Regions from separate parts of the Lysinibacillus sp. FSL K6-0057 genome, predicted to be linked through region 3. Evidence: riboswitches for the same ligand, from Rfam matches in the RefSeq annotation. Region 3 holds a riboswitch; each other region holds the start of a gene.
The links. Region 3 has a riboswitch for S-adenosylmethionine ahead of MHB40_RS23725 (cyclase family protein). Riboswitches for the same ligand answer to the same signal wherever they lie in the genome.
Positions count from the first base shown of each region.

Region 1 (5,983 bases), 280 kb from region 3:
CACCTGTAACTGATAACGTTTTTGTTGTTGGTCCCATAGCCCCTGCGACAAAACGTGGCCAATCCGATGTCGAATAACTATCCACTGCTTGGCGAGCAATTTCCACTGCACGCTTATTAATTTCTTCGGCTTTTGCGCCAAGATCATATTCATTTAACACAAGAGGCGTCCCACCAAATGTATTTGTACAAATAATATCTGCGCCTGCCTCTAAGTATTTGTGATGAATTTTCTCAATGACATCAGGTCTAGTAAGGACAAGATTTTCATTACAGCCATCAAGCTCCTCGCCACCAAAATCCTCTGCTGATAAATTTTCGTTTTGTAGCATTGTTCCCATTGCGCCATCAAGAATTAAAATACGTTTCTCTAGTTGCTCTTCAATCGAGTGCTTAGCCATGTATACTTACTCCTTTTTTCTGTTCATCCAATTGCTCTATATATTTCATCAACTCTAGGGTCACATCATAACGTAAAAACGGTGTAATAAGGTAAATACCATTGAAATATTGCGCAGCCACTTCTACTAATTCTTTGGCAATAGCAATTCCCTCCAATGTTGCCCGTTCCTTATCTTCCCCACATGCCTTCATTCTTGCTAAGGCATCTTCGGATAATTTGATACCTGGCACTTCATGATGTAAAAACTCAGCACTTTTATAACTCGTAACAGGCATAATGCCGATGTAAATTGGTGCTTGTAAATGCTTTGTTGCCTCATAAATTTCTACAATTTTTTCTTTCGTGTACACTGGTTGAGAAATGAAGTAGTCTGCTCCATGCTCAATTTTCTTCTCTAAGCGTGTCACAGCACGATCTAACACACGGACATTTGGATTAAATGCAGCAGCAACTGAAAAATTTGCTTTTTTACGAAGTGGCTTGCCTGAGAAAGAAACCCCTTCATTTAACTGCTTAATTAATTGGATTAACTCCATTGAAGATACATCATAAACACTTGTCGCACCTGGGAAATCTCCAACTTTTGTTGGATCACCTGTAACGGCCAACACATCATGAATACCTAAAGCATTTAATCCCATTAAATGCGATTGTAGACCAATTAAGTTACGGTCTCGACATGTAATATGTGTTAGTGGGCGTACACCATGTGTACTCTTTAACAATGCTCCCATTGCAATATTGCTAATACGTGGAGAGGCCAGTGAATTGTCTGCCATCATGACTACATCTGCACCTGCATCATACAGTTGCTTTGCTCCTTCAAGGAACCCATCAATCTCTAAATGTCTAGGTGTATCCAATTCTACTATGACAGAGCGTTCACGTTTTACTTTTTCATGAAGAGGCTCATACTTTGGTGGCTCTGCTTCACGAACAATCTCAATCTTTTCAGGTTTCGCATGCTTTTCCTGAACCGGTGATAACTCTTCTAAATACTTCTTTGCTGCTGCAATATGTTTCGGTGTCGTACCACAGCAGCCCCCTATTAAGCGTACGCCTTGATCACGTAATTCGACAGCCGCTCGACCAAAATAATCCGATTCTGATTCATAAACGACACGTCCATCTTCTAAGTCAAGAAGTGAGGCATTCGGATAGGCAGACATAAATGCCTTGTTAGGAAGTTCTACACCTTCAAATGCTTGAATCGTATGATGTGGACCTAGTCGACAATTGACACCCACGATATCTGCACCGAGTGTTTCTAGCTCATGCAGGGCATTATTTAAAGACATTCCATTTTGTAAAACACCAGGCTCATGCATAGATACTTGTGCAATAATCGGTAAATTTGTTTTGGCACGTAGCATCTTTAAGGTTGCAGTTAATTCTTCAAAATCATAATAGGTTTCAAGTAAAAGGCCGTCTGGATTTCCTGCAAGTAAAACATTTGCCTGTTCTTCAACTGTCGCTAATATTTCATCTAATGTTGCATCACTTTTACGAATTCCTCGAATACCTCCAATTGTCCCTAAGACAAATTGACCGCCATCTGCCGCTGCTCGTTTTGCAATGGTAATAGCCGCTTCATTAAATTGTTGGACCCGTGATTCTAATCCATAGCGAGCTAATTTAATGGCATTTGCACCGTACGTATTCGTTTGAATGATGTCAGCACCAGCTGCAATATATTCTCTATGAATCTTTTCAATTAACTCAGGTCTCTGAACATTCATTTCCTCATGGCAATACTCCAATCCATAGCCATATAGCACTGTGCCTATTGCACCGTCTGCTGTCAATACATGCGTTTTTAACCTTTCAAGCAATCCCATAAAACTAGCCTCTCTTCCTATGTCTCTATATAATAAAAAGCCTTCTTTCATAAAAAAAGAAGGCTTTAACGATTCATCATTGTTGTTCCTTCTCATCTTCGACTCAACGGTCTTCTGGATTTAGCACCTGACAATAAAGTTGGTTGCTGAAGCTTCAATGGGCCAGTCCCTCTGCTTCTCTTGATAAGAATTAAGTATGAATTTTTTAAATAATTAAAAGAATCATATCGTTTACTGACGAATGAGTCAAGACTATTTCACATAACAAAGTTTTTTTCCACTTAAAACCTTAGAAATTGGCAAGTTCCTTCGCAAGCTCTTCACCAATTTTTTTCCCGTTTTGAATGCAAGCACCGATACCTACGCCAAAATATGAGCACCCAGCAATCGATAAATGTGGATACTTTTCATGTAATTCCTGTAGTAATCCTTGTAACGCTTCACGATGAGCTAGATCATATTTAGGCATTTGATCAATCCATTTTGTTACATTCACAACTGTTGGCTGTTCCTCAATTCCTAGGCTTTTCCTCACGTCTTCTAAAGCTACAGCTGCCAATTCTTCATCCGTCATGGCACGTAGTTGCTCATAGGCTGGATTGATGCTCTTATAAAAGAGTCGTACAAGTAATTTATGTTCTTTCGATGTATGCTTCCATTTACGACTCGTCCAGGTTGCTGCATTACAAGTAACATCCGAATTATGCGAAACAATATAGCCCGTTCCATCTGCTGGCAATCTAGAGTCTGGCACATCAAAGCCTAAATAGATGGTAATGGCTGACGCTGTCGTAAATTGGTCAAAATAGCGGTTTAAAGATTCATCCTGTAGTAGATTTTGAACAGCATCATTCGGTAATGCTAAAACGACATAATCTGACTCAATATTTTCACCATTAGCTAAGGAAATTGTGTAGTTTTTATCTTGTTTTTGAACATTTAGAGTAGTAACGCCCTTGATGATTTCTACATCTGATAATGTTTGTTCAAGTCGATCAATTAAAGAAGATAAACCATTTTTAAAGGATATAAATTTTTTGTTCGCTGCTTTAACAAATTGCTCACGATTCGCATCAAATCCTTTAATAATACTTCCATAATTATTCTTATAATCAATTAAATACGGTAAAGTAGAGCCAATGGAAAGCTGATGTAAATCTCCTGAATAAACACCTGCAAGTACTGGTGCAATTTGATTTTTCACCAGTTCCTCCCCTAAATAGTAAGTTAAAAATTCTCCTATTGAACTTTCCTTTGTGAAGCCGTTGTTAGGTAATGTCAAATCCTTTAACGCTTCTTTTTTTCCTTGCTCTGAAATAAGTGTACTTTCTTCTAAGGATGCCAAACTCATCGGTATACCAAATGTTGAATCTGTTGGTATAGCGTGTAACTCATTATTCGTATAAATATAAGAAATACCTGTTTCGTTGTAAACTAGCTCCGCTTCAAAATCAAGCTCCTGTACGAGTTCCATAACGCCTTGATGACGGGCTACAATAGAATCAGCACCTGTTTCCATGATGAAACCTTGTTCATGTGCTGAATATAATTTGCCTCCTAAATATGTATTTTTTTCTACAAGCACTAGACGAACATCTAAATTATTCTCCTTCACTTGACGTTGTAAATAATGCATTGTACATAGTCCTGTAATTCCGCCGCCTAAAACAACAACTGTTTTCATAGTAACCGCCCCTATTTTTAGTTCTTTCTACAGTATAATCTTTTTTTCATTGAAAATTACGTTAAACCCTTTACAAATTTAGCAAAAATAGAGCTATTTCATCAGTGAAATAGCTCTCCTTAGTGTTGAAAAACAAAACAGTCAATTGAAAGGTAGAAATGGATTTCCGTTGCAGTCTACTTGCTTTCCTGTGGGCGAGCGCCGAATCGCTTCCTCCGCTACCGCTCCGTGCAGGGTTTCGCCTGTCTCGCTATCCCACGGGAGTCAAGTAGCCTTCCACTTCAACCCACTAACTTTTTAGCAAAGGTTTTCAAATAAAGTGAAGGTGCTCACTACTCTTTATGAAGAGGTGTTGTCACGCATCACTTCTCCACACTGAAAATAAGAGCTTATCCCCGCTAAGAATACAGATAATAGGCGATTTGATCGCTATGCTACTATGAAAAAAAGTAAAGACACTTTGCAGAATGGATGATTGGAGTGGAGCCAGCGTCACTCCTAGGGGATTTAGCGTCACAGAGGAGACCCTGGAACGAACGGAAGTGAGTGAAGCGGCTCCTCGGACGCCCCCTGGAAAGGACGCTGGCGGAACGGAAATCAACCCCTCACCCTGCAAAGTTGCCTTTTCTGCCGTTGACATCCTCTTTTTTCAACAACATGTAGAGCTATTTCATCAGTGAAATAGCTCTTGCTTTCTGAATCTCTAAAAGATCCATCCTCTATTGCAATATTTACACAACAAACATTTTAATAGGTACTATAGTGTTTAATACTTCTAAAAATACAAATAGATGTAAATGTTAGTAGTCTATCCTTTTAAATTTTGCGCAAAGTTCGCTAATTTTTCTGCTGAATTCGTTACCTCAGTAAATGAAGTGCCTAATTCACTTAATATGCCTACAATTGCTTGTATTTTCGTTGCCATACAATCATTTTGATCTTTTGCTTCTGTCATGGCTCCCAATATACTCGTAAATTGACCTTCAGTTTGTAACATATTTTCCTCACCAGCTGCTACTTCATCTTGAATATTTGTCAAAGAATGCTCTAATTTCTCGGTTCGTTCACCCGTTTTTTTCAATAACAAAGCAACCGCTGTAACTGATTCTTTTGTTTGAATCGATAATTTACGCACTTCGTCAGCCACTACACTAAAGCCCTTCCCTGCTTCCCCAGCGCGTGCTGCTTCAATTGCAGCATTCAAAGCCAACAGATTCGTTTGATTCGCAATATTGGTCACAACACTCATGATTGTTTCCATTTCCCTAGACATACCTGATAATTGTTCAATATTTTCTTCTATATCATGAAGAGAATGAATAATATTGAGCATATTTTGTGATTGATTTTTTAAACGTTCGCGACCCTCAAGTGCTTGATTTTCAGCCAATGTAGACACTTCGAGTGATTTTTTGGCCAATTGTTTAATTTCGTCAGATTGTTTGCTTAAGCAGCAAAATGAATCATTTGTTTCCTGCGAGATTGTTGCAAGAGCTTCCGAAGAATCTACAATTTGTCGTTCAATCGCATCTTTTTCATGCACCATTTTTTCCTTCAGCTGTTCCACCGTGTTTTCAAAAGCTTCTAAAACAAGTTGTTGCTCAAAATTACAAATTTTCGATATAGCTCTGATCGTATTGAATTGATCTTGTGGAAACTCTATATTTTTTTCGACTAAATCAATAAATGATATCGATAAATCTTGGAATGCACAGATATACCACTGTGTTCTAAGCCCAATGTGGACATGCACCTTTGCAATCTTTACACGTCTTTGGTAATACAACTCATCAATGGTTCCGTTAAACATTTCAATAATATGCTGCCGTAATGTTACTTTAAGCTTTTCTACAGAACTATGATGACTAATAATATCTACCAAATGATGCTCTGTTCCTATCATGTTGTAAAAACGGTTTACGATGTGATCTACATTGTCCATAACATATGGCTGGAAAGCTTTTAAATATTGTAAGTCTTTCTTCGTTAAGTTCAGCATATCAATTTGCTTCGCCATTGATTGGCGAGAAGACAAATCCATTTTCACTGTGTATTGCTG
Region 1 is NZ_CP152047.1:4,464,708-4,470,690, forward strand. It holds gene metH (methionine synthase) at 1-400, opposite strand, end outside; gene MHB40_RS22335 (bifunctional homocysteine S-methyltransferase/methylenetetrahydrofolate reductase) at 393-2,240, opposite strand; SAM riboswitch class I at 2,330-2,430, opposite strand; gene MHB40_RS22340 (protoporphyrinogen oxidase) at 2,530-3,924, opposite strand; gene MHB40_RS22345 (globin-coupled sensor protein) at 4,733-5,983, opposite strand, start outside.
Region 1: another riboswitch for S-adenosylmethionine. It lies ahead of MHB40_RS22335 (bifunctional homocysteine S-methyltransferase/methylenetetrahydrofolate reductase); the one in region 3 lies ahead of MHB40_RS23725 (cyclase family protein).

Region 2 (5,983 bases), 810 kb from region 3:
TTAAACCCTGGCGACACGATGCTCTTACCAGACCCTGGCTATCCAGATTACTTATCAGGTGTCGTATTAGGGGATGTTAATTTTGAAGTGATGCCGCTTTTTGCTGAAAATGATTTCTTACCTGATTATGATGCATTATCTGATGAAGTGAAAGAAAAGGCAAAGCTACTTTACCTAAATTACCCGAACAATCCTACAGGTGGTACAGCAACACTTGCGTTTTTTGAAGAAACCGTTCGTTTTGCGAAGGAGCACAATATTATCGTATCACATGATTTTGCTTATGGAGCAATAGGATTTGACGGGAATAAACCAATTAGCTTCCTACAAGCAGAGGGTGCAAAAGAAGTTGGGATTGAAATGTATACCCTATCGAAAACCTATAATATGGCAGGCTGGCGTATAGGCTTCGCCGTTGGGAATGCGGAGATTATTGCTGCTATTAATCTTATTCAGGATCATCTGTTTTGTAGTCAATTCCCTGCTATTCAACAAGCAGCAGCAGTAGCACTGACAGCTTCCCAACAATGTGCGGATGAACTACGAGCTACTTATGAGCGTCGCCGAAATGTACTCATTGAAGAAGCTCAAAGAATCGGCTGGCATGTTACGGCTCCAAAAGGCTCCTTCTTCGCATGGCTTCCTGTACCACTAGGCTATACAAGCGAACAATTTGCCGATCTATTGCTTGAAAAAACTGATATTGCTGTGGCAGCTGGCAATGGTTTCGGTCAATATGGCGAAGGCTACGTCCGTATCGGTTTGCTGGTAAGCGAAGAACGTTTACGTGAAGCAATCCATAGAATCGAGCAATTACAATTATTTAACAAATGACAATACCATCAATAGAATATTTGTGAAAGGTGAAAAGGCCTTCCACCCCAATCCATAAAAGTGTTATCGTCTTAACAAAGGTTGTACAAATAAAATGAAGGTGTACACTACTCATTTTTATTGAGGGTTGTTGTGACTAATCATCTCTCCACATTGAAAATAAGAGCCTATCCTCTCTCTAATCATACAAATAATGAGTTATTTTGTTCACTACTACTAGTATGAAAGAGGGAAAGACATTTTTACAGAATGGTTGATTGGAGTGGAGCCAGCGTCACTCCTAGGGGGATTTAGCGTCACAGAGGAGACCCTGGAGCGAACGGAAGTGAGTGAAGCGGCTCATCGGACGCCCCCTGGAAAGGACGCTGGCGGAACGGAAATCAACCCCTCACCTTGCTAAAAGGTCTATTTCTGCTAGTGACATGATCTTTTTTCCACAACATGTGTCCTGTAGCTAACTCTAGCTACAGGATCATTATTTTTCGATTTTCCTTGGCTGCCCTAAACCATTTTCTAATGGATAAAATTGAACATGACCTGTTTCATCATCCAATTTTCGAATATGTTGAATACCTTGTACCTCAGCCAGCACGATGTCAGCAGTAATAACAGGATTTCCCCCTTTTATTAAATGCCCACCTGACACAACACCCCATTGATCGCTCATAGAACCATGGAAATGTGTTTCATATCCCCCGTCACGCTTACACACCACACCAGAGCCTTGAATAAATTCAAGTGGTCCATCTTTTTCAACCACATCACTAAAACGAACTTGAATCTGAGCTGTTGCATCTGGCACTAAATATACAAAGCTACTTTTTTGAAAGCTACCAATACAGCTAACAATCGTTGCTGACTCAATATGATTCTCTTCACAGAGCGCCTCAATTCCCTCAATGATATCTGTCCCTGTTAGAAGACGAGCACTAATAACCTTACCAAATGAACCTATACCATAATTAACTCTCACAGACATTGTTATCCCTCTTTCACGTCGAAATATTATAATTATATAAAAATTTTAAAAATTAATTATTGACTTACTATACCCTATAAATTATATTAGTTCTATCGGAATTACAAAAAAATATTATAAATCTCTTATCAAGAGTAGCTGAGGGACTGGCCCTATGAAGCTCGGCAACCTCCTTTTTAAAGGAAGGTGCTAAATCCTGCAAACGATCTTCGTTTGATAGATAAGAGAGGACATCTTTTCATGAGCCTCTCTTAGTTTGTAAGAGAGTTTTTTTATTTTCAAAAAACCGATAAAAACAATCTTGGAGGTAGTTTTCATGAAAAAGAAAAATAAATTTTTAGTAGGTTTAGCAAGTTTAACATTAGTAGCAGCGCTAGCAGGCTGTGGCTCTAAAGAAGATAGTAAAGGCCAAGCTGAGGCAATTGATGAAAAGAAAATCGTCGTAGGTGTCACTTCTGGTCCACATGAGCAAATTGCAGAAGTAGCAGCTAAAGTAGCAAAAGAAAAAGGGCTAGAAGTAGAGCTAAAATCATTTTCTGACTATGTTTTACCTAATACTTCCTTAGCTGAAGGTGATCTTGATGCGAACAGCTATCAACACGAACCTTTCCTCGATACATTTAATAAAGATCATGATACAGATTTAGTCCCAGTGGGCAAAACGATTTTGAATCCAATGGGTATCTACTCTGAAAAATATAAATCCTTTGATGACATTCCGGATGGTGCAACGTTTGGCCTACCAAATGACCCAACGAATGGAGCACGTGCCCTCTTTGTTTTACAAGAAGCTGGCTATATTAAGCTAAAAGATGGCGCAGACTTAACAGCTTCGATCCGTGATGTAGAAGAAAACAAAAAGAATTTAAAATTCATTGAATTAGAGGCAGCTCAAATTCCTAAACAGCTTAGTGAAGTAGATGTAGCAGCTATAAATACAAACTTCGCATTAGAAGCTGGCATTAACCCTAAAGACGACTCTATTTTATTGGAATCTACTGACTCTCCATACGTGAACTACATTGTCGTACGCGCTGAAAATGAAAATGACCCAACAATTAAAAAGTTCGTTGAGGCTTACCAATCTGATGAAGTACGTCAATTCATCGAAGAAGAATTCAAAGGTTCAGTAATCCCTAGCTGGTAATACATTCAGGAAGCTTCTATAAGCCGAAGAATCTGCCGAAATTCCTCTATGGGAAGACGAGCAGATTCTTGCTTTTTAGAAGGTTGAGAAAGGAGCAAACAATCGCATGATTCAATTACAAAATATCTCAAAAGAATTCAAGTCGAAAAAAGGCATCATTAAAGCTGTGGATGGGATCAATCTTCATGTAAAAAAGGGACAAATTCATGGTGTGATCGGCTATAGTGGTGCTGGTAAAAGTACACTCATTCGTTGTGTTAATCTACTAGAACGTCCTACAGCAGGAAAAGTAGTGATAGACAATGTAGACATTACGACCCTTTCTCTTCATGAATTACGTCAAACACGCCAAAAAATCGGGATGATTTTCCAACACTTTAATCTATTAAAAACAGCAACAGTTTACAATAATATTGCTGTTCCCTTAAAACTACTAGGCTATAAAGAGACGGAAGTAAAAAACCGGGTAGCTAAATATGCTGAAATTGTAGGCTTAACAGATAAACTAGATAGTTACCCAAATCAACTTTCAGGTGGTCAAAAACAACGTGTGGCTATTGCACGTGCCTTGGCACAGGAGCCAGAGATTTTGCTTAGTGACGAAGCAACAAGTGCACTTGACCCTGAGACAACGGAAGCCATTCTTGAATTGTTGTTAAAAATTAACCGTGAATTAGGCATTACGATTCTGCTCATTACACATGAAATGAATGTGATTCAAAAAATTTGCGATGAGGTTTCTGTTCTAGAATCAGGGAAAGTTGTGGAATTCGGCACAGCTATAGAACTTTTTGCAAAACCGAAGCACCCTACAACGCGAAAGTTTTTAAATACAATTTCACAACGTAATTTATCCCCTTCTCTTATTGAGCAATTAAATGTTTCAGGTAGTGTAATCCGTTTAACATTCCTTGGTGAAAGTACTGGTAAGCCATTATTAGCAGAAGTCACTAAGGTATACGATGTGCAACCAAATATTTTAACGGCTAATATTATTGAATTAAAAAACGGCATTGTCGGCAATATTGTGGTGCATCTACATGGCGAGACGCAGATTGTCCAAAAGGCGCTAACTTATTTTTCGGAAAATGGCGTGGCAGTGGAAGAATTAGGAGGTGCGTTCAATGAGTAGTATCCAAAGTTTCTTTACAGATTGGTCAGATGTTATTGGCAAAGCAATTATCGAAACATTTCAAATGGTCGGAATTTCATTGTTTTTCTCCATTCTAATTGGTATTCCATTAGGGCTATTAATCGTTTTAACACGACCAGGACAATCCTTTGAAAATAAATTTTTCTATCAGTTTTTTAATCTATTCATCAATATTGTCCGCTCTGTGCCATTTATCATTTTATTATTCTTCATCTTACCTTTTACCAAGTTAATTGTTGGTACAACAATTGGTGTTAAAGGTGTAATCGTTCCGTTAGTTGTTTACACAGCTCCTTATATTGCACGATTGATGGAATCTGCGCTTTTAGAAGTGGATTCAGGAGTGGTAGAAGCTTACACAGCCATGGGTATTAAACGTCGTCATATTATTTGGCATGTACTATTACGTGAAGCTCGTCCATCGATTATTTTAGGCTTAACGATTGCCACAATTGGATTAATTGGTGCAACGGCAATGGCAGGAATGGTTGGTGCTGGCGGATTAGGTGACCTTGCCTATCGTTATGGTCATTTACGCTATGAGGTTGATGTGATGTATGCAACTGTCTTTATCTTAATCATCCTTGTGCAAAGCATTCAATCTATCGGTAACCGCTTCGCTGCGAAATTGAAAAAAGATTAAGAGGAGAATGAAGATGACAAAGGAAATTTATGTAGAGAAAAATGGCTATATTGCAACGTTAGTATTAAATCGCCCTGATAAACGAAATTCTTTATCAAGGGCAATGTTTCAAGCTATAGTAGACCATCTTGAACAGCTACGTGTAGATTCTTCTATCAAGCTCTTAATTGTCCGTGGTGTCAATGAAGTAGCCTTTTCATCTGGTGCAGATATTAGCGAGTTTTTAGATATTCGTTATGCTGCAGACAATGCCAAAGCCTATAATGATTTGGCTTTAAAGGCAATCGATGCCCTCTATAAATTTCCGCATCCTACAATTGCTATGATTCAGGGCTTAGCAATTGGCGGTGGCTTAGAGTTAGCAAATGCTTGTGATTTTAGAATAGCAACACCTAAGAGTAAGCTAGGCATCACCGCTGCAAACATTGGTATTGTCTATAATTTAGAAAGCACGAAACGTCTCATCAATATTGTTGGTGTCGCTAAGGCAAAGGAAATTTTATACACAGCCAACATTTTTACAGCTGAAGAAGGCAAAAATATTGGTTTAATCACGGCCCTACATGAGCCAGAGGATATTGAAGATGCCACACTGCAATTCGCTGAACATCTATTAAGTAAATCATCCATTGCAAACGCAGGCATCAAAAAAATTATCCAGGCGATTGTAGATGGTGAAAATGAAGAAAGCGATGAGCTGGCACAGTTAGTTTTGGATTCATTTAGTTCAGACGATTATAACGAAGGTATTCAAGCCTTTTTAAATAAAAGAAAGCCTATTTTCAATAAATAAGTGAGGTAGTAACGATGACAAACACAACTGATGGCGATCTACTCTTAAAAAATATCACTGCACAAGCCCCCTTCCCCATTTGCTTTGCAGATTTAGAAAAGGCCGTAGCGGAAAAAATCGAAGCTGGACCTTTTGGCTACATCCGTTCAGGTGCTGGTGGTGAACAAACACTGCGCAATAATCGTGCAGCTTTTGAGAAGTATTCCATTGTTCCCCGCTTTTTAAATGATGTGTCAAACGTTGATACATCAATTCATTTGTTTGGTAAAACATATCCAACCCCTTTGCTCTTTGCTCCTGTTGGCATGAACGGAATGGTTCACGATGAAGGTGAGCTTGCCGTTGCACGTGCCGCCCAGAATTTAAATATCCCTTATATTCAAAGCACTGTTTCCACTTATGCTCTTGAAGAAGTTGCCCAAGCTGCTCCTTCT
Region 2 is NZ_CP152047.1:495,219-501,201, reverse strand. It holds gene MHB40_RS02370 (pyridoxal phosphate-dependent aminotransferase) at 1-834, shown strand, start outside; gene MHB40_RS02365 (PPC domain-containing DNA-binding protein) at 1,310-1,813, opposite strand; SAM riboswitch class I at 1,936-2,040, shown strand; gene MHB40_RS02360 (MetQ/NlpA family ABC transporter substrate-binding protein) at 2,130-2,960, shown strand; gene MHB40_RS02355 (ATP-binding cassette domain-containing protein) at 3,067-4,092, shown strand; gene MHB40_RS02350 (methionine ABC transporter permease) at 4,085-4,756, shown strand; gene MHB40_RS02345 (enoyl-CoA hydratase-related protein) at 4,770-5,549, shown strand; gene MHB40_RS02340 (alpha-hydroxy acid oxidase) at 5,564-5,983, shown strand, end outside.
Region 2: another riboswitch for S-adenosylmethionine. It lies ahead of MHB40_RS02360 (MetQ/NlpA family ABC transporter substrate-binding protein); the one in region 3 lies ahead of MHB40_RS23725 (cyclase family protein).

Region 3 (5,983 bases):
TATCTGAAGACAGTTGAACTTTACTGTTAAATATTGAATAAGCTGCTGTAAAAAATGTTTTCCCAAACCTTGTCCTTGGTATTGTTCTGCAATTAGATAGCGATCAAGCCATACGCGTTGACTGTAATCATTATGAGGGAATATGCCATACATAGCGAAGCCTATAGCGGTGTTATCTTTATACAGACCTAAAGGTGTAAAACGTCGATCCATTTCCGCCTCTGCTAAGCATTGGTCTGTAGATTCAATAAAATGTTGCTGATTGTCAGCGATGCGTAATGCTAAAATTTCTTTCTTGTTAAAAGCTGTAATGTCACGAATCTCCGTGAACATAATGTCAAAACCTTTCTATTTTTATTTTGAATAGGTACAATCTAAAGTATATAGTAACTATATAGTCAAGGGAGGAAACTCAAAAAATGCTTAATAAAAATGTAAAATATTTTACAACTGGAGAATTTGCTAAATTATGTAAGGTAAATAAACAGACACTTATTTATTATGATCAAATTGGTTTATTATCTCCCATCATGAAGGATAGTAAGGATTATAGGTATTATTCACTTGCTCAATATGATTTTTTCGGTGTTATTGAATTATTAAAGGCAGTGGGGATGTCTTTAAAGGATATTCAGCAGTATATGGCAGAGAAATCACCTGAAAATTTTTTAGAATTGATGCATCAACAAAAAGAGCATGTTGCGAAGAAACGTAGAGAACTAGAAATGATTGAGAATATTATTGATGTCAAAATCAAAACGACAGAGGAAGCACTGCATCTAAATTTTAAGGACATTACGATTGAGTACTTTCCTGAAGATACATTATATTTGAGTAAAAATATCGAGAATTCTACAGAAGAGCAGTTTGTGAAGGCTGTATCTGACTTTATTGAGGAATTGGATCGCTCTCAATTAGATACGGGGTATCCCATTGGAGGGATAACAAGAAGAGAGCAAGTGTTAGCTGGAAATTACGATAACTATAGTTATTTATATATTGAGCAACCTCATCCAAGAGAAGGGCATCCTTATTTTAAGGCGATAGAGGGTGAATTTGTGATTGGTTATCATGTTGGCCCCTCTTCAAAACTTGGTGAGACCTACACACGGTTATTTAATGTCATGCATGAAAAGGGTTATGAGCTAGGCCAATATGTATACGAGGAATACATTTATGATGCCGTAATGAAAAATAGAGAAAACGAGTATGTAACCAAAATTATGATGGAAGTAAAAAAAGTGAAATAATTCACAGGGACTTAAAGTTTAGGAAATTTGGTAGTAATAAAAAAACATCTCCGTTTGTGAAGGGAACTAGCACAAATGGAGATGTTCGAATGCTATTTATAGTGATACGTACTTGCCCTTACATGGTTACGTTGAATTTGGTTAAACCACGCATGATCCTTTTCTTCTTGTTTTAATGTACCAACAATGGAGGAAGAGCAACTTACGCAAATTTTAGCTTGTGTAATCTGCCCACATCGTTCGCAAGGGGCTCCTAGATTAGGGAAAATGGAGTTCTTTAATTTCCCTGCTTTTACCCATTTGTAGAGCAATTCGGATGATACGCCTGTTAAAGCGACAACTTCATCGTTTGTTAAGTAGCGATTATTTTTTCTTAATAAAAAATGATGTAACTCTGAAAATATATCCTCTTCTCTCACGTCAATTTTCTTTTGAAATAGCAACATAACTAATCATCTCCTCGTCCCATTAATTAATGATTTCATTAATTGTTATAGGTTGTTCATCATATTTATAATTTTCCCAACGATTACGTGCAAGCTTGCGATATTTCGCCGAAACATTTCGATCAGCGATTAAGCGTGAAAATCCTTTTTTAGCTTCAGGGATATCACCAAGTCGAAGGCTTAATTCAGCATGTAAAAACTGAATTCTCTCTCCACCTTCTTGATTTGAGGCAAAGGATTTACTATAAAAGTCTCTAGCTGCAAAAAGGTAGCGCTTTTCGGATTCTTCGTCATTTTTTAATCGATAGAGCCAAGCAATTTTTAGAGCGAAATTCGCCATTAAAAGAGCTTCCTCCATTGATGCACGGGATACTAAATAGGCGAGCTTAAAACTGATAATGGCATCATCAATTGTACGTTCCTGACAGATATCCATAGGTTTCTGGAGCTCTTTAATGTATAGTTCATCAATGAGTAGCATGAAAGGTCCATATGTCCGTGTCATAGATTTATGATAGGCATAGCCACAATGTGGACACACGGCAACTTCATACAGCAAAGGGTTTAGGCCATCATAAACAGGCATGAAATCCGTTTGTTCTTCGATAATTTTATATCGATTAGGGCGAACTTTATATGTTGTAAACTGCTTTTTGCAAAATTTACAATCTACACTACTTTCATAGTAGTAAATGTTAAATGCCATAAGAATCAACTCCTTTGCGTGCTCTAGAATTTTATTTCTTTTGTTCTATTTATACGTAAGAATTTATCGTTCAATGTATTTAAGTGATTATCTTTTATTTTAACAATTTTGAGTTCTTTGGTATACTCCTTTAGAATTATTAAAATAAAAATATTCATGGATTTATTAGTTAAATATTATTATAAATACGCTTGTAATAGTTTTTATCGGTGTTGCGAATGGAAGTTATATAGTTTGCTGAAAGTTTGTCAAAATACTTTCACATATTTCATGGAAAAGAAATAATAAACTTGATTCTTGTGGTTCTAAATTACTATTTATGTAGGGGGACTCAAAATGAAATATAACATCGTGTTTTTTGATGTAGACGGCACATTAATTAATTATGAGGATGGCTGTGTGGAAGAAAGTACAAAACAGGCTATTCAGCTATTGCAAGACAAGGGAATCCATCTTGTAGCGGCTACCGGAAGACCTTTATCCATGTGCTCTGAGTTAAAAGAGCTGGGGATTGAAACCTTTATTACAGCAAATGGAGCCTATGTGAAACATAAGGATCTTGTCATACATAAAACACCCATTGCTAAAGATATTGTCCAAAATGTACAGGCTTTTGCGCAGGAACAACAGCATAGCCTAACATTTTTTACAGAGCAACTGTCCATGAATAGCATACAAAGTCCAGTAGCTTTAAGAGCGATGCAAGAAACTTTATCTTTACGGGATTTTCCACTTGTAAATGAAACAATTGTAGATGAAGAGGTTTTTCTCATGTGTCTATATGCAGATGAGCTGGCTGAAAAAAGATATGCTAGCCAATTTTCGAATATATTTTTGCAGCGATGGCATCCTTATATTGTGAATGTATTACAGCAGGATGTTTCGAAGTCATTAGCTATTAAAGCGGTACTGGATTATTTTAACATTAGCCCTGAGAATGCCATTGCCTTTGGCGATGGGGATAATGATATTGACATGTTAGAGTATGTAGGGTTAGGGATTGCCATGGGAAATGGTAGCACAGCTCTAAAAAGTGCTGCCAATTTTGTTACAAAGAAATCTACTGATGGCGGTGTCAATTTTGCTTTACGTCAACTTCAAGTCATTTAGAGTGCTGAGGTTAGACTGTCATGAAACTTATATAGCAGGTCGATTTTAATAAATTTTAGGTGGGATGATTTATGGCACAACACGTGCAGTCTCTAATTGAACATTACGGATACTTTGGGATTATCGTAATTCTAATTGGAGGCATTGTTGGGTTGCCACTTCCTGATGAGGTCTTTTTAACTTATGTAGGCTATAGTGTTTACCGAGAAAGCCTTGAACACATTCCTGCCTTAGTCAGTGCAATGATTGGTGCAGTTGGAGGCATTACTTTAAGCTACTATATCGGTTATCGTTTTGGCTTACCGTTATTGCAGAAATATGGCCCTAAAATTCATATTACAGAGCAAAAAATTGATTTTACGAAAAAGATGTTTACAAAAATTGGACCTACCTTATTATTAATTGGCTATTTTATTCCTGGGGTACGTCATTTGACAGCATATATTGCAGCTATTAATAATTATCCTTATAGGAAGTTTGCGCTTTTTGCCTATACAGGTGCATTTATTTGGACGTTCACATTTATATCATTAGGAAAGATGCTTGGGGAGAAATGGCGATTTGTTGGATACTATTTAACCCATTATAGTATCTATCTCATCCTATTGTTTATTCTAGGAATGCTTATTGCTTACTTTTTATTCAAAAAAAGAAATGGACAAAAATAAAAGTCGGTATACGCTATACCGACTTTTATGTTATGGCAAAATAGCAAATGAGCGCACAGGGAAGCCTGATGCTTTTTCTGGCTTAGGTACGATATTGAAGATGATAGCACCCTTCGCAGGTAGCTTGTCCAAATTAGTCATTAACTCAATTTGATAGGTGTCTTGTTCAAGCACGAAATATTCGCCATCTAGCTTGCCATTTTTACGAAAATCAGCGGCAGAGTCCGTATCGAATGTTTCATGACCAATTGCGCTTACCTTGCGTTCTTTTAGTAAAAACTGTAAAGCCTCTAAACCCCAGCCAGGGATGTGGTTATGTCCTTCTGCATCCTTATTACTGAATGCCTCCTTATCTGGCCAGCGCTTACTCCAATCTGTACGTAATGCTACAAATGTTCCTGCTTCAATTTCTCCATGCTGGGCTTCAAAATCACGAATATCTTCAACACTTAATGAAAAGTCATGGTTGCTAGCAGCCTCTTGTGATTTATTAATGACGACAAGGGGAAGAACGAGTTCTTTTAGTTCTAATTCTTCTAAGTACCGAGTGTCTCGTACAAAATGAATAGGTGGGTCGATATGTGTGCCATATTGACCAGGGAACGTAAATTGTTGGGCAAAAAAACCATCCTCATGAGAGAATAATGTTTCAAATTTAGCGTCCTCAAACATAAAAAAATGTGGTGAATTAGGGCCGAATGTATGTGTTAAATCAACCCATTGTTTTGATTTTAATAATTGCAAAGCTTGTAAAAGTTCATTAGACATCAATTTCCCTGCTTTCTGTTGAAATTAGTGGTAAATAAAAGGAGTCCCCTTATAGAAGAGGACTCCTGCATTAACAACGGTAGTTCTTCTTCTCATCTTCAAGGCGGATCATTTTGCCAATTGGAATTAGCACCATACTGTTGAGCTGGTTGCTGAGACTTCATCGGGCCAATCCCTCCGTCTCTCTTGATAAGAAAAGTGATATAAGAATTTTCAGAAATAACAATACAAATACTTTAGCATAGTTTTTTATAGTTTACAAGTTCACTAGGGATACAAGGTTAAAGTTTTTTCACCAATTTAAATTTAAGGTTACTCCACAACAATCATGATCAATAAGACGTATTCTAAAACTATCTGGTGTATAGTTTGCTTCAAATTTCATCGTGATGCCTGTTGATGTGATTAATCTATCAACCTCTGTTTTATTTGAAAGCTGTGCAGCATTCATTAGATCATGTGCAAATTGTTGGGAGCTATCAATTTTATCCGTAAGTAATTGAGCTTGCTGCATCATCGCCTTTATCCGTGTAGCTGAAATTTTCAATTTATGTGTGTCGACAGGTGGAAAGGGATTAGTGGTCGGCATTGCTAAATGTTGAGGAATAGGTCTTACGGCAAGCTGATGGACGGATGGCGACGTTGGATAATGATAGGGATGAACAAAGTACGGATAAGGATTGTAATACAATGTAATTCCTCCTATCCTATAGCTGATATCTTATCTTATGTAGCCAAATGGCTTTCGGTGTTACTTTCAGTATCAAGTTTGTCCTAAAACATTGAAAAAGGAAGCTATAGTGGGCTTCCTTTTTGTTTAGCCTAGGATATTCAAGACATCATCAATTTTTTTACTATGTGATAAAATGCCATAATTCATCCATGTTAAAAAGTCTACTTCATAGACACATTTACTTTTAACTGCGGCTAGGTTTTTCCAAGTGGGCGTTTTTAAAATAGCACGTTCCTCATTTTCATAAATAGAATGTTGTTTATCAAATGTAATAAACAAGTGATCTGCGTCTAATTGCAGCA
Region 3 is NZ_CP152047.1:4,743,274-4,749,256, reverse strand. It holds gene MHB40_RS23755 (GNAT family N-acetyltransferase) at 1-333, opposite strand, end outside; gene MHB40_RS23750 (MerR family transcriptional regulator) at 420-1,250, shown strand; gene MHB40_RS23745 (hypothetical protein) at 1,343-1,696, opposite strand; gene MHB40_RS23740 (DUF2225 domain-containing protein) at 1,719-2,402, opposite strand; gene MHB40_RS23735 (Cof-type HAD-IIB family hydrolase) at 2,739-3,512, shown strand; gene MHB40_RS23730 (DedA family protein) at 3,584-4,180, shown strand; gene MHB40_RS23725 (cyclase family protein) at 4,211-4,948, opposite strand; SAM riboswitch class I at 5,038-5,144, opposite strand; gene MHB40_RS23720 (hypothetical protein) at 5,241-5,639, opposite strand; gene MHB40_RS23715 (helix-turn-helix domain-containing protein) at 5,766-5,983, opposite strand, start outside.

Region 4 (5,983 bases), 2.2 Mb from region 3:
AAGGTATAAGAGAGCCCCCAAAACATTGTGACAATAACCATCAATACATTTGCTTTTCCTTGGATACTCATTATGTTCACCTACCATCTGTGTACTAAAACAGTTTTTATACTAAAAATTACTATATATCTTGTATTGTGATTAGTAAAACGAATGTTTATAATGAATAGGATTAAAAAAATTCATGTATATAGAGGGATTGCGGATGAGCTTAGTTAAATACGAGATTTTAACAAAGGTGGCAGAGGTGGCAAGCTTTACAAAAGCAGCTGATGCACTAGGGTTAACACAGTCTGCTGTGAGTCATGCCGTGTCAAGTTTAGAAAAAGAATTTGGCTTTGCTCTCATTCATCGAAGTCGTGTAGGTGTAACATTAACAAGTGAGGGACAAACGATGCTAAGGGCAATGCGTCAGGTTTTGGATGCGCAGGAATTATTACAGCAGGAAGCAGCTCATATTCTTGGCGTGACACGTGGTAAGGTTCGAATTGGTGTAATTTCAAGTATTTCTTCGAATTGGATGCCAGAAATTGTTCGGATTATGGATAATCAATTTCCAGGAATACAGGTGGAGTTACGAGAGGGAGATTACTATGAAATTGAACAATGGCTTTTAAGTGGTGAAGTAGAAGTCGGGTTCTTGAATGGTCAAAAGTCAGAGCAATATCAATTTACTGAGTTACAACAAGACCCATTATTATGTATTGTTTCGGATAAAAGTCCCTTATTTGATAAGACAGAAATTGATATCGTAGACCTAGAGGATATGCCATTTATTATGACTTCCTATAAAGGGACAAATGATGTCAAGGTGCTATTAGAGCAATATCATATAAAGCCGAATATTCGCTTTGAGCTTTCTGAGGAGGTAGGGATTCTTTCTATGATTTCACATCATTTAGGGATTAGTATTTTACCCCAATTGGTTATTCAAAATTTACCACCAACATTGAAAGCGATTCCATTAAAGCAAGGTGGCTACCGCACCATTGGGATTGCTATGAAACACCATGCTTCACCCGTTACAAAGAAATTTGCAGAGATTTTAAGCGCTTGGTTAAATGAACAAAACAGCTCCCTACGATAGTCGCTATTGAAGCATATCCTTACATTACGTTAAAATAGTATTTGTATATATTTCAGAAAATAGGTGAGTGTATGGGGACATTACAAGGCAAAACCGTACTCATTACAAGTGGGGGAACACTTGAAAAATGGGATCGTGTACGAGGGCATACGAATTTATCAAAAGGCACAATGGGCTGTTATTTAGCAGAGGCGGCGCTGGCTGCTGGCGCTAACGTAGTATATATGCATGGTTACTTTGCACAGCTCCCAGAAAACCACAACAAAATGACATTGATAAAATTTGAAGGCATAGAGGATTTAGGACAAAAGGTGTGTCATGCTGTCCAACAACAAGTCGATATCGTCATTATGGCTGCTGCTGGCTCTGATTGGGTCATTGACAAGGTGTATGATCAATCAGGTAATTTAATGGAGGAGGCGGGGAAAATGCCTTCCGACGAACCACCTATTATTCATTTTAAAAAGGCGCCAAAAGTGTTAGGACAAATCAAGGGCTGGCAACCAAAGGTAACATTAGTAGGCTTTAAGCTCGAAGCGACGGATGATGAGGAGTTCTTGCTAGCTCGCGCAAGACTGCGTATGGAAACAGCCAATGCTCAATTTATGGTAGCAAATAGCTCCCAGTCTTTATACGGAGGGGACGAGCCTCATTGGATCGTGCCTGCTGAAGGCCAACCAATCAAGGTGATGGGGAAGCAACAGACCGCACAAGCTTTAATGGCCTGTTTACAAGAACAATAAAATCAAGAACTGTGCAGAGGCTATATTTCTGTGCAGTTTTTTTCTTTGCTTCTGTGGTTAGATATACTGACATAGCATACAATACGGTAGGATTATGTGTGAATAGTCTATAAAATTCTCACATTGCATAGTATTCAACTAGGTTTTCTAATATTTTGTATTGACATTCCTATAGCAGAATTATAGAATTATTTTCAAGAAACGCAGTACTCTTATCAAGAGAGGTGGAGGGACTTGGCCCAATGAAGCCTCGGCAACCGAAAAACAGGTGCCAAATCCAACAGATGGTGTCTGAGAGATAGGAGGGGCTATCAATCAGTTTGATGCGTTGGCCTCTTTATGATCAATAAGGATAAAAAAGAAGGGGTGTATCGTATGGCTCAGTCGGTAAAAGTAGATGATAAGAAATTAGAGGCAATTGCGAAGGCGATTCAAAATCTTGAATTTGGTGAAGTGCATATTACGATTCAAGATGGTGTGATTGTGCAAATTAATAGGCTTGAAAAGCAGAGATTTCCGCAGAAAAAATAACAATGATTTCAGTAGAACTTATGTCAAACGGCCACCTATAAGCATGAAGGATTTCCTTTGCTTACAAGTGGCCCTTTTTTTGTGTAAAGGCTAGCTATAAAAGCTTTTTGGTATAGGACCGATATGACGGCGATGATAAAGTAAAGGCTCTTTTTGAGCATTTGTAATGTCTATTACCTGCCCAATAAAAATGGTATGGTCGCCAGCATCAATTTGCTGAAACGTTTTACATTGTAAATTAGCTGCTGTATCATGTAAAATCGGTAGTCCAAAAGAGGAAGTTGACCACTGTGCTTGTGCAAAGCGATCAGGGATTTTACTTGCAAATAGTGTACATAAATGTTCTTGATCACTCGCTAAAATATTGACCGCAAAATTTGGCGCAGCCGTAAAATAAGGATGGAGCTGAGATTTTTTATCGAGTGACCACAAAATAAGGAGCGGGTCGATTGAAACAGATGCAAAGGAATTGACGGTTAAGCCAATAGGTTTTGTGTCATGACATGTCGTGACAACTGTTACGCCTGTAGGATAATTACCTAATGCTAATTTAAAAGCAGCTACTAAATCTGTCATTCAAATCACCTCTTTATGAAATTAGTGAACGGAGTTTGTAGGTAAACGAAACTTTTTTTCATATCCTACTAGTAACTCCTTTTCTTGAGTAAATTTTAAACCAATCAAACATACAGGTAAAGGTAATGGGGAAAGAAAGGGGAATGGCCATGACTTTATATTTTGATCATCTGGTTCATCAAGTGGAATCACCAGAAAATATAAAGGTTTTCTTCAATAAACGAAATGTCCATACAGTGAATGGTGGGCAGCACACGATGTGGGGGACTTATAATACGTTAAGCTACTTTGGCTTAAGCTATATTGAACAAATTGCTATCTATGATCGTGATTTATTTGAGCAAGCGGCACAATACCCATATTCCCTACATTATACGTTTAAACGTGATCAAGAGCGCCAGGGATTTTCTCGAATTGCCCTGCGCACAAAAAATATTGAGGAAGAGGGTCGGCGCTTGCGAGCATTAGGCTATGAAGTATATGGGCCAGATGCATGTAGCCGAACAAGACCAGATGGCACTGTTGTAGAATGGAAGCTACTGCATTTTGGCAAGCCAGATCTTCCAATCGATTTTCCATTTTTGATTGAATGGGCGGAGGAAGATGAAGAGCGTTTGGCTCAACTAAAGGCAAGTGGTGCCATTGATGTAAAACAGGCTATAACGATGGAATCCATCCAATTCTATGTCAAGGACATGCAGGCAACCGTTCAGCTGTGGCAAGAGGCGTTGCAGCTACCAGAGCCTGTGCAATATGAGCAGTATATGTCACTACAGCTACCGAATATGCGTTTAGATTTCTATAAGGAAGAGAGCGCAGTAGCCATGACACTCGGTCATGTCAAAGAAGGGCCATTTGGCGTGACATTAAAAGATCCAAAACGTACAAAGGAAACGTTAGTTTGCCCAGGCGCTTTTTATTGGATAAATCGATAATGAGAAAAATCCACTTCAACAGAGAAGTGGGTTTTTACATGTTGCTGAACTAGAAGAAAAAGACTTTTTCATAAGGCGAGAGGTTGATTTCCGTTCCGCCAGCGTCCTTTCCAGGGGGCGTCCGATGAGCCGCTTCACTCACTTCCGTTCGCTCCAGGGTCTCTTCTGTGACGCTAAATCCCCTAGGAGTGACGCTGGCTCCACTCCAATCAACTTGCTACAAAAGTTGACTTTATTAATCTTTCATCATTTCCATAGTGTAAAGTAATTAGTCACGACAACCACTAATAAGTGAAAACCCTTCATTTGTATTTGTAAATACCTTTACTAAAACGATAACCCTTTTGTGGATTAGAGTGGAAGGCTTTTTGATTAGTAAAACCGGCGAAACCATACACGGAGAGTCGGCGTCAAGCAAGTAGCCTGCAACGGAATTCTATTTTCACCTTCCTATTCGATAGAAAAATCCACTTCAACAGAGAAGTGGATTTTCGTTGCCTATTATTATTCTATCGTCATTTTTTTCGGTAATTCTGTACCTGTATACCAATCAAATTCAATTTCAAATGAATGCTTGTCGCCCTTTTTTGTATAGGAGTATTCGATTTTGAGCTGCTCACTAGGGCTAACAACAGTTGGCTCTGTGCCTTGAACAAAAGTGAATTCACCATTTTCTTTAAGCTTCTTTGCAATCGTTTCTAGTGTTGCCGCAAATTCTGCTACACTTTGTCGTTCTTTATGCTTCAAAATAACTTCTGTCATTGGTTTATTTTGTTTTTGCATCGAAATCCCTCCTTACTTATTGTTACTTCTATTATAACATGGAAGGGTCACTAAGCTTTTATAACAACACAAAAAGCGGATGAAGGAAACGATCCTTTTCCTAATCCGCTGCTAATCTGGAACTACACGGATAGCCCCATTCTGCTTATAGTTTTACAACATTTGATGCTTGGGGTCCACGATTGCCTTCCACAACATCAAATGAAACCTTTTGACCTTCTTCAAGTGTACGGAAGCCTTCCTCCTGGATGCCCGTAAAATGAACAAATACATCTTCGCCATCATCACATTCAATAAAGCCATAACCCTTTTCATTATTGAACCACTTTACGATCCCCTGTTGCATAAGCATTCGCCTCCAATGCGCTTGAATGTAAAATAAAGTTAACTAAGTCGTGCTATATTGAGAAAATGTGAAAAAATTGCATTTTCTCTTAGAACATACAGGAATTGAACAAAGTTGTCAATCGATTGTCGAAATGCTCGTATATCTGGCTTTCTTTTTTTTCACAATTAAGACTATAATGGAAATGAACAACATAGAAAGTAGGATGCCAAATGACAACGAAAAATCAACCATTATCAGATTTAGAAATCGCTAGTCAAGCAGTGATCAAACCTATTACGGAAATTGCCAATGCTGCGGGTATTCCAGACGATGCCCTTGAGCAGTATGGACGCTACAAAGCAAAGATCGATCCATTAAAAATTACAGCTCAGGGCGAGGATGCAAAGGTTGTATTAGTCTCAGCCATTAGTCCAACCCCAGCAGGTGAAGGGAAGTCGACGGTAACGGTAGGACTGGCAGATGCCCTTCATAAATTAGATAAGAAAGTGATGGTTGCTTTACGTGAACCATCATTGGGTCCCGTAATGGGCGTAAAAGGTGGAGCAACTGGCGGTGGCTACGCACAGGTAGTACCGATGGAGGATATCAATTTACATTTCACTGGTGACCTTCATGCGATTACAACAGCTAACAATGCTTTATCTGCATTCATTGATAATCATATCCATCAAGGGAATGCATTAAACATTGATCCACGCCGTATTATTTGGAAGCGTGTAATGGACTTAAATGATCGTGCCCTTCGTAAGGTAGTGGTGGGATTAGGTGGTCCTGTTCAAGGCATGCCGCGCGAGGACGGCTTTGATATTACGGTTGCCTCTGAAATTATGGCGGTATTCTGTTTAGCAACAAGTATTGAGGATTTACGCGAGCGCATTGCAAGTATCGTGATTGGCTATACTTTTGAGCGTGAGCCTGTCTTTGTGCGTGATTTACAGGTAGAGGGTGCCTTAACACTATTATTAAAAGATGCCTTTAA
Region 4 is NZ_CP152047.1:1,836,547-1,842,529, forward strand. It holds gene MHB40_RS08670 (DMT family transporter) at 1-71, opposite strand, end outside; gene MHB40_RS08675 (LysR family transcriptional regulator) at 206-1,087, shown strand; gene MHB40_RS08680 (phosphopantothenoylcysteine decarboxylase) at 1,159-1,830, shown strand; SAM riboswitch class I at 2,040-2,135, shown strand; gene MHB40_RS08685 (YezD family protein) at 2,170-2,361, shown strand; gene MHB40_RS08690 (flavin reductase family protein) at 2,452-2,937, opposite strand; gene MHB40_RS08695 (VOC family protein) at 3,087-3,872, shown strand; gene MHB40_RS08700 (amphi-Trp domain-containing protein) at 4,377-4,655, opposite strand; gene MHB40_RS08705 (cold-shock protein) at 4,801-5,001, opposite strand; gene MHB40_RS08710 (formate--tetrahydrofolate ligase) at 5,214-5,983, shown strand, end outside.
Region 4: another riboswitch for S-adenosylmethionine. It lies ahead of MHB40_RS08685 (YezD family protein); the one in region 3 lies ahead of MHB40_RS23725 (cyclase family protein).